DNA from 3 places in the Aeribacillus sp. FSL K6-1121 genome. Region 3 is predicted to be linked to each of the others. Evidence: predicted binding sites of a transcription regulator. Region 3 holds the regulator's gene; each other region holds the start of a gene.

Region 1 (3,281 bases), 640 kb from region 3:
CGGAGCCCAAGCGTTGATTATTTACAACAATATGAAAGGGAGATTTACCGGCAATTTAGAAGAAAAAATTGACCTTCCTGTTGTGTCCATCTCAAAGGAAGATGGCGAATGGCTGCGCAAACTATTGAACGAAAAATCGTTCATAAAAACAATCATTCGGACAGAACAAGATCGCCTCGCACCCTTTTCATCAAAAGGACCGGTAACAGTCACATGGGAAGTGAAGCCCGATCTTGTCGCGCCTGGTGTAGGCATTGACAGCACAATACCTAAAGGGTATATGGCTCTTCAAGGAACAAGCATGGCTGCTCCGCATATAGCAGGCGCAGCGGCATTGATCAAACAAAAGCATCCAGATTGGTTACCGGAACAAATAAAAGCAGCTATGATGAATACTGCTAAACCGCTTTATAATCAAAATGGAAGGCTGTACAAGGTGTTTGAGCAGGGGGCGGGAAGAATCGATATTTTATCAGCTGTTCAGACAAGAGCTCTCATTTATCCGGCATCTCTATCATTCGGTCAATTTCACAAAAATATCGGCAGGAAAAAGAAAGAGATCACGTTAACTCTTGAAAATCTCTCCGATCAAGAAAAAACGTTTGTTTTTTCTAAACCGCATTATCAAAAAGGGGTTCAATGGCAGCTCCCTATTTCCGTAAAGGTTCCTGCTAACGGGAAAAGAGAAGTATCCGTCTCGATTGATGTTGCACCGAAATCATTGAGGGAAGGATTGTATGACGGGACTCTTCTTGTGACGGGCGGCAGCCAGACAATCCGCCTTCCATATTTATTCGTTGTTGGCGAACAGAGTTATCCAAAAATCATGGGATTTGAATTTGGTCTTGCCGATCAAGGGAATATGTACCATTATGAACTTTATTTGCCGCAAGGGGCGGATGAATTCGGGATTGCCTTGTATGATCCGGATACTTTAACATTCAAAGGGTTTTTAGACTGGCAAAGAAATATCCCGGGAGGTTTGTTGAAAAGAGATATTTCCGGGCAATTTAAGGACATTCCAAACGGCGTTTACAAAGCGCTTATTTTTGCAAAAAAAGACGGGGAAGAAAGCAGCTATGAAACGACAATCATTTTAGATAAAAAAATATTAAAAAGTCAATAGAAACAGCAAATATATTTGTGAACAAATTGTGATATTCTTAACAAATAGCTCAACTTTTGAAGTGAAACAGATTGACATTGAATGGTGCCTATTGTATGCTAAACGGGGTGGGATGATAAGGTTTTCAACAGCCTTTTGATATAATAAAAAATAAGGTAATTTTATATTGTGAGGACATACCCAATGCGGCAAAAAGAGCACCATCCGCTCCGAGCATACGCTTTAATGACCGCCATTCTTTCCTATTTGGCAGGATCAGTGCTCGTTGGGGTTTTTGCAGGAAGATGGCTTGATCGACAGTTGCATACAGAACCCGTTTTTTTGATCATTGGTCTTCTAATTGGACTGGCTGCGGGAATAGTTGCGATGCTGAGATTAGTCCAACATTTTTTTCAGGAGAATGAACGGTAACTATGGATCGTATTGAAAAATTGTTTGTGCGCAGCAAAAAATATTTGCTGTTTTTGCTTGCCATCTATGTGTTAGCATGGGGGTTTACTCCTTATCAAGATATTTTCCTCGGTCTTGCCCTTGGTACAAGCTTTAGCCTCTATAATTTATGGATACTAGTGCGTAAATCAAAGCAAATACAGCAAGCAATTGAAGAAGGCCGTACAGCACGTTCGCTTGGAACGGTTTCAAGGATGGCAGCCGCAGGATTGGCGGTATTAATCGCACTCAAATTCCCTGAACATTTCCATTTAATTAGCGTGGTTATTGGTTTAATGACAATATATATTGTCATTATGATAGATTCTATTCTATACATTTGCGGACAAGCTTGGGAAGAGAGGTGAATTTTGTTGGGTCACGAAGCGCCGATAGTAAAATTATTAGGGCTTGAATTTAATTTGTCCAATATTTTGATGATACTTGTTTCTAGCGCAATTGTATTTATCATCGCCGTATTGTCGACCCGCTCTTTGGCAATGAAGCCAACGGGCATGCAAAACTTTTTGGAATGGGTCATGGATTTTGTGAAAAACATTATTAACAGCACGATGGACTGGCAGACAGGCGGCCGATTCCTTACATTAGGAATGACGCTCATCATGTACATTTTTGTTTCCAATATGCTTGGTCTACCATTCGCTATCGTTGTTGACCATGAACTTTGGTGGAAATCGCCTACGGCTGATCCTACTATAACGCTGACACTGGCCATTTTAGTCGTCGGTTTATCGCATTATTACGGGATTAAATTAAAGGGCTTTTCCGCCTATGGAAGCGACTTTTTCAAGCCACTGCCGTTTTTGTTCCCGCTTAAAATTATTGAAGAGTTTGCAAACACGTTGACGCTTGGTCTTCGTCTTTACGGTAACATCTATGCTGGGGAAATTTTGCTAGGTCTGCTTGTCAGCTTGGCAACTAGCGGAGCATTTGGCTTCCTCGGGGCAATTATTCCGATGATGGCGTGGCAGGCATTCAGTATTTTTGTAGGTGCAATCCAAGCTTTTATCTTTACAATGTTGACAATGGTTTATATGGCGCATAAAGTTAGCCATGACCATTAAAAATAAATGACTTCATCATTATGTTTGTGTAAAAAATTATCTTTAAACAAATAAAGGAGGACTTTATTCATGAATTTATTAGCAGCTGCAATTGCAATTGGTTTAGCGGCACTTGGTGCTGGTATTGGTAACGGACTTATCGTATCTCGTACAGTAGAAGGTATTGCACGTCAACCTGAGGCGCGCGGTATGCTTCAAACAACTATGTTTATCGGGGTTGCGTTGGTTGAGGCGATTCCGATTATCGCGGTTGTTATTGCATTTATGGCTTTTGGTGCATAATTCAAAAATTTCAAAAGAGCCTTGCCCAGATTGGTGTTGGAAAAAGGCTTTTTAGAAGTGCATGCAATCAATTTGCGTGAAGTCCGAATCGAAAGGACAGCAAGTGAAAAAGAGGAAATGGCGAAGTTTTTTAAGCATCTTCGCCATTCCTTTATGTTGTGAATGGTAAAAGAGTCCCAATATAGCCGGTAGTTGGAGAATGGAAGTTTTGAAGGGAGTGAAACGAAGCCGTGTTAACAGTTGAATTTGCCCTCGGAGCTGGAGGCTTCGCAGCAGGAGATATGCTCGTTCAGCTCGTCGTATTCTTAATTTTGTTAGCATTGCTCAAAAAATATGCTTTTGGTCCGCTTATGGGCATT
Region 2 (3,281 bases), 1.6 Mb from region 3:
GATGATGGAAAAGATGCGGGAATGGATTTCACTTTGAAAAGAAAAACCGGCCGCCGCTATATGCAGGATGACTCCAAAAACAATGGCCAAAAGAGCAAACAGAAAAGGTTTATCCAGTTTTTTCTTCATCCTTTTCTTTAAAATGGCAAACATATGGTATGCAAACAACCCATATCCGACAGCCATCAATTGAAGCCCTGCTGATAACAACCGGTCATTTGCCGTTATAAAACTGATGAAAGTTAACACAAGACCGCTTATATAAAAAATGTAGACATATCGGGCCGTGTTCATTGAAAAATGATGCGCCAATGAAAACATCGGAACCATTTTGTAAGAAAATCCGAAGATAAGAAGTGTAAACCAGCCGGAAAATCCCAGCAATATATGTGCTTTGAAAATCAAATCATGATCGATTAATTGTCTGCCGCTCCAAAAATGATAGGCAAGCGTCAATCCGAGCCCGATCGTTAAGAGCAAACAAATGAGGGCAGTACCAACAAATAAAGTGATGACCGTTCTTTTCTTCTGTTTTTTTAATGTCATGAACATCTGCCATAAAAACATTACAATCCCGCAAGTAAGAAGCAAGCCTGAAAATATAGCCATTTGAATATTAAAGGCCAGGCTGATGCTAAAAGATAGTATTCCTAATGACGTGACGACCATTTGGATAAAAGCAAATGATTCATTCCATATCGGGGTTAAAAACACGACTGGAACAAGCTGATACATGGCCCCCATGGCTGTCATTAAAGCAAAGCCAATCACTAATAAATGGACAGCTGACAATACGACAGGAAGGCGCATTTCTCCGGTTGAAAGCTGACGAGTTGACAGAAATAAAAGAATTTGAGAAAGGAAAAACGCCAGCAAGCCAAAAATAATAAACGAAAAAGGGATTCGAATATTCGTTTCATAAGTATGATTAGCCGTCATCATCGTCATCCTTCTTTTCAATCGTTATTTCATAGCTTCCATCACTGCGCTTTTGCGTTTGATAGGTATAACCGAGATCGTCAAGCTGTTCAAATAAAAACATCGGGCGGCGGTCATTAATAATTTTCAACGCTTCTCCTTTTTTTAATTTTGCTAATGCCGTTAAAGTCCGCATCATCGGTTGTGGGGGCTCTAAGCCGCGATTATCCAGTATCATTTTTTCATTCCTCCGTTTTAACAAAGGTAATTTTCCAATGTTTATCCTCTATTTTTTCCGCTTGATAAGAAAACCCTTTTTTCTTCATGATAGGAAAAAGCGGAACAGGTTTAAACGGAGCGTGTAAAATAAATACATCTCCTTGTGCAAGAGGCTGAATGGCCGCCATGATTTTTTGAAACGGCTCTAATTTCTTCTTTAAATCTTCGCGAACATCTAATTCAACAGTTTTTCCCATCCATATTCTCCTTTCCATCTTTTTTATCAATGTTCATCATAGTAAAAACAATTCCCGCAATTTGTGATTTGCTTCACTTCATCGGCATCACTTTTGAAAAGTTTATGAATAATTGATTCGTGATGCCGTATTGGCATATATCCTTCCAATTGAGGGAAGGGAAGATGTTGCAACATCAATTGAACTGCTTGTTAGAAAATGTTTCAGTTTTCAATGAAAGATCGGTACCATTTCGCTAAGGATATTGTTTTGCTTGAAATAGAAAGGAGAGTGTGTGTTTTTAAAGCGGAAACAGCTGATGGCATGTAGGGAAATTTATTTCTTTGTTAATATGGTCAGCGGCCATTGTGCGAAAAATACGTCTAACCCGGACAAAGCGCTATTGCAAAAAGATCATTCTAACATTGAAAGTATGTCATTGACATCAAAAAGATGGTTGCCTGAAAAGTGTGCTAGAAGAAAAAAGCGGGGCGTAAACCAAGTTAATGCCATTCTCGAAAACGATTGAGAAGTTGTTCATCTATTTAGGTAGCTGGTATTTTTTCATCTTATTGTAAAGTGTAACTTGTGAAATCCCTAATTCTCAGGAAGCTTTGGATTTGTTGCCGGCGGTTTTCTTTAATGATTTTTCTATCAGTTGTTTTTCGATAGTATCTTTTTTTCAATCAACTTTGAGTTTTTTCGAGTCTGGACGGATTCTCGACAGGTGACCCGAAATGGAAAAAGCTAAGAAGATCCTGTTGATGGATGAACGGTTTTCTAATATAATAACCATTCTTTCCATCAAGTCGCCAAGCATTGGTACATTGTCCATAATGAAAACTGCTGATTCTATTATGAAAGCCTCCGTTTGCCGAAATCGTAAAATATTTTTTGTGTATCTATTTTGCTTTCTCAATTCATTATATAGAGCCCCATCATGTTAGCCATAAAAAAATGATAAATTGGCAAAATGTATTCCAAATAGGTTTCTTTTTCAGAAAATTTTTTTTACAATTAATTTAACCTTTTATGATCATTCGAATTTATGTGACAGAGATCTCATTCTATTGTTTATCTTGTCTGTAACATATGAAGAATGAATGTATAAGGAGAGGAAGATGTTGCGAGATCAATTAACCGCCCTTTATTGAATTTGCGCATTTCGGTGACAGACCGATGGAATTTTCGTTGTGTATTCTGTATGTTGAAATGGAAGGAAGACAGTATTCTTTTATGAAACGGGAATAACTAATGACGTTTCAAGAAATATATCGTTTGGTCAGCCCCTTTACGTTTAGGCATTCGAAAAATTCGTCTGACCGGGGGGAAACCGCTCCTCCGAAAGGACATTGATGTACTAATATCGATGTTAAAAAATATTCAAGATCTTCAAGACGTTTCATTGACCATTAACGGATATTTTTAATATCATATGCCAAGCGTTTAAAAAAAGCGGGCATGAACCGGATCAATGTCAGTTTAGATGCTTTAAATAACGAAATTTTTTCTAAAATGAACGGAGGTAAAGCAAAGTCTGAGGAAATTGTTAGAGGAATTGAAGAAGCGGTTGCACAAGGTCTGGCCGTAAAGGTGAACATGGTTGTAAAAGGAATAAATGAGAGTGAAATTTTACCGATGGCTCGTTTTTTTGAAGAAAAAGGAATGACGATCCGCTTCATCGAATATATGGATGTCGAAACCTTAAACGGTTGGAAAATGGACGAAGTTTTGACGAGCAAAGAAGTTCATGATATGATTCACCAAGAAATACCTCTTAAACCAGTTCAGTCAACGTTTTTGGTGAGGTTCCTAAAAGGTATCGATACCGAGGTACGGATGTGGAAGGCGGTTTTATTTCTTCCTTATCAGGAGCTTTTTGTTATGATTGCACGCGAATGCGCCTAT
Region 3 (3,281 bases):
CGAATTTTTGGATCGGCGCGCTTGTCAGCTCGCTATTGTTCGGCATCGTGCATGGGGAACCTGAACTTTTATTGCGTTATACAGCAATGGGGTTTACGTTCGCTTTTTTATATTATAAAACAAAACGCATATTAGTCCCTATTTTTGCCCATACAATGATGAATACAATCGTAGTCATCATTCAAACAATTTATCATGATGAGATTGAAAACATGATGAAGCAAATGGAACAAATACAAATCATTATTGGAGGCAGCTAAGATTATGAATTTTCATCCCGTTTCCATGGGACTCTTCTATTTTATCATGGGAGTTCTATTTACATATTTAGCAATTCATCATGCTGAAAATGGTATGTGGACAGCTACAAATATGATTTTAATGATTTTAGCCACGTTTGATTTTGCTGTTTCCATCCGCATGTTCACTTTCTCATATAAAATTCGGAAAGCAAAAAACAACCGATGAGGTGTAATGATATTATCCCTCTTGTGTAGACAGTAGGAAAAAAGCCTATACTGTCTTCACAAGAGGGATATGTTTATAACAGCCCATCGGTTTTACTTTTGATCTGATTCTTTTATTTGAGAAGACTGTGCTTTTTTGTAAGCAAATCTTGAAACAATGATACTTATTTCATACAAAATGAATAGCGGAATCGTGACCATTAAATGCGACACAATTTCAGGCGGCGTAATAATCGCTGCGATAACAAGCAATACAAAATACGCATATTTTCTAACCTTTGCCAAAAACGCCGGATTGATGATCCCGAGTCTTGTTAAAAACATAATGACAACGGGAAGCTGAAACAACAGTCCGAAAGGCAATGTTAACTGCAGCAGGAAACGAAAGTATTCATTTATTCCTATCATTTGTTGAATGTTTAAATCATTGGAAAGCCGCCCCATAAAATCGATGACAAAAGGAAACAAAATAAAATAAGAGAAGCTTATTCCTAAAAGAAATAAAGCAACCGACAACGGTATATAGCTTAATGTGACCCGCCTTTCTTTTTCATACAGTCCTGGGCTGATAAACGCCCAAAGCTGGTACAATAAAACAGGGAAAGTTAGAATTAAAGCAATAATAAATGTAATCTGCATATAAACGATCAATGGATCTGCAGGACGAAAAGCATTTAAGGCGAATTGCTTTGCTTCATCAGTTTGCTGTAAAAAAACAATAATTGGCTTCGCTATGAAAAAGCCAGTAATCATAGCAACGAAAAAGAAAACGACTACAATAATCAGCCGTTTTCTAAGCTCCGCTATATGCTCCAACACGGACATTTTTTTTTCGCTCATCATTATTCATCCATTCTTCTTGCTATTCATTTTTCTTGTTTTCTTCATCATCGTCTGCTAAGCCCTTCGTGGCACTTTTAAACTCCTTTAATGATTCTCCTATAGCTTTTCCAAGCTCAGGAAGTTTTTTCGGCCCGAAAACAAGCAGAGCTGCAAATACAATCAACAGCAAGCTTCCAATTCCAATTGTTGGCATTTAATATCGCTCCTTCAATCTTCATTCGAATAATGTTTTAAAAAATATGCAAGAGCCTGAAGTTCAACAGATAGATCGATATGATGAATCCGAATTTTATCCGGAACATTTAAGCGAGCCGGCGTAAAATTTAAAATGCCTTTTATGCCTTTTTCCACTAACCGATCCGTTATTCCTTGAGCGGCAGTTGCCGGGACCGTTAATATCGCAACAGGCACATCATCAGGCAATTCACTTTCTAGCTGATCCAAATGATAAATTGGAACTCCACCAATTTTCATTCCTACTTTTCGTTTATTAATGTCAAATGCAATAACAATTTGTGTGTTGTTATTTTTTGTAAAATTGTAATTTAAAAAAGCTGTTCCCAAATTTCCGACTCCAATGAGGGCAACTTTGGTCAACTCATCTTGGTCAAGCGTCTTTCTAAAAAATGATAACAAATAATTGACATTATATCCATAACCTTTTTTGCCCAGCGCTCCGAAATATGAAAAGTCCCTTCTAATTGTCGCAGAATCTACTTTGACTGCTTCACTCAGTTCTTGAGAGGAAACACGTTGTTTTCCCGAGGCATGTAAATTTTGCAAAAACCGATAATATAGAGGTAATCTTTTTGCAGTTGCTTGCGGTATCTTAGATTGATCTTGATTCAATGCTCATCCCTCGCAATCCAAAACAACCTGACTAATTTTGTTTTTAACTATGTTTTCTAGCAAGCGGCTGCTCGCCTGTATGAAACAATATCAGACTGATAACGCTTCCATCCTGATCTTCTTCTCCGTCTACATTTCTTTTTATTTGTTTTTTCTCCAAACTCTCCTTATATAAAAACTATACACTATTTTTTTATTCGTGTCTTTTGAACGATTGTTACAATTTCTTGTCCTTTTGTTCATCAGGTCAGTTGCCTGCAGTCAAATATATAGGCTACACTTATTCTAGCAAAGATTGAGGTGAACTATGGATGATTTTATTGCAGTTAAACAAAATCACAAAATATTATGGTGCTGACCTTATTTTATCGAATATTAAGCTGGAAATCCAAACAGGAGATAAAATCGCCGTTGTAGGCCGCAATGGAGCCGGAAAATCAACATTATTGAAAATCATTGCCGGTGAAATGCCCTTTGATTCTGGTGAAATTGTGAAGCCAAAAGATTTAACAATCGGCTATCTGGCACAAAACACAGGATTAGAATCAACTAAGTCGATATGGGATGAAATGCTAACCGTTTTTGAAGAGCTGCGGAACATCGAAGCTGAGCTGCGAAATATTGAACAAAAAATGGCAGCTATCTCCTCAGCTGGAGATTCTCATGCTTTGCAAAGCTTAATGAAGGAATATGATTCACTCCAACATTTATATAAAGAAAATGGCGGATATCAATATGAGGCGGATATCCGTTCTGTGCTGCATGGATTAGGGTTTGCTGATTACGACTATTCAACTAAAATTTCGGTTTTGAGCGGAGGACAAAAAACCCGGTTAGCACTCGGAAAGCTCCTGTTGAAAAAACCGGATCTGCTCATACTCGACGAGCCGACAAACCATCTCGACATGGAAACATTAAACTGGCTCGAACAATATTTACAGCATTATAATGGAGCGGTTCTAATTGTTTCCCATGACCGGTATTTTTTAGATCGCGTTGTCAACACTGTTTATGAAATATCACGAACAGTTTGTACGAAGTATGTTGGGAATTACAGCGCTTATTTAAAACAAAAAGCGGAAGCGTACGAAAGGGAATTAAAACAATTTGAAAAACAGCAAG

Evidence for each region. The regulator Rex, encoded in region 3, represses fermentation and respiration genes when NADH is low (regulators of the CRP and FNR family bind a similar motif). The targets are predictions, from matches to a motif close to TTGTGAAATATTTCACAA.
Region 1: NSQ61_RS16890 (AtpZ/AtpI family protein) is a predicted target of Rex. The motif match lies at 1,153-1,170, and genes of this name have one in related genera.
Region 2: NSQ61_RS05865 (DUF2249 domain-containing protein) is a predicted target of Rex. The motif match lies at 1,456-1,473, and genes of this name have one in related genera.

Annotation. Positions count from the first base shown of each region.
Region 1 is NZ_JBBOPS010000001.1:3,454,125-3,457,405, forward strand. It holds gene NSQ61_RS16885 (S8 family serine peptidase) at 1-1,126, shown strand, start outside; gene NSQ61_RS16890 (AtpZ/AtpI family protein) at 1,310-1,537, shown strand; gene NSQ61_RS16895 (ATP synthase subunit I) at 1,540-1,923, shown strand; gene atpB (F0F1 ATP synthase subunit A) at 1,930-2,640, shown strand; gene atpE (F0F1 ATP synthase subunit C) at 2,710-2,922, shown strand; gene atpF (F0F1 ATP synthase subunit B) at 3,204-3,281, shown strand, end outside.
Region 2 is NZ_JBBOPS010000001.1:1,163,234-1,166,514, forward strand. It holds gene NSQ61_RS05855 (hypothetical protein) at 1-942, opposite strand, end outside; gene NSQ61_RS05860 (DUF2249 domain-containing protein) at 929-1,156, opposite strand; gene NSQ61_RS05865 (DUF2249 domain-containing protein) at 1,161-1,394, opposite strand; partial or broken gene NSQ61_RS20220 (helix-turn-helix domain-containing protein) at 1,915-2,043, opposite strand; partial or broken gene moaA (GTP 3',8-cyclase MoaA) at 2,509-3,281, shown strand, end outside.
Region 3 is NZ_JBBOPS010000001.1:2,809,742-2,813,022, forward strand. It holds gene NSQ61_RS13595 (CPBP family intramembrane glutamic endopeptidase) at 1-260, shown strand, start outside; gene NSQ61_RS13600 (YdiK family protein) at 265-468, shown strand; gene tatC (twin-arginine translocase subunit TatC) at 561-1,307, opposite strand; gene NSQ61_RS13610 (twin-arginine translocase TatA/TatE family subunit) at 1,330-1,503, opposite strand; gene NSQ61_RS13615 (redox-sensing transcriptional repressor Rex) at 1,518-2,159, opposite strand; gene NSQ61_RS13620 (ABC-F family ATP-binding cassette domain-containing protein) at 2,471-3,281, shown strand, end outside.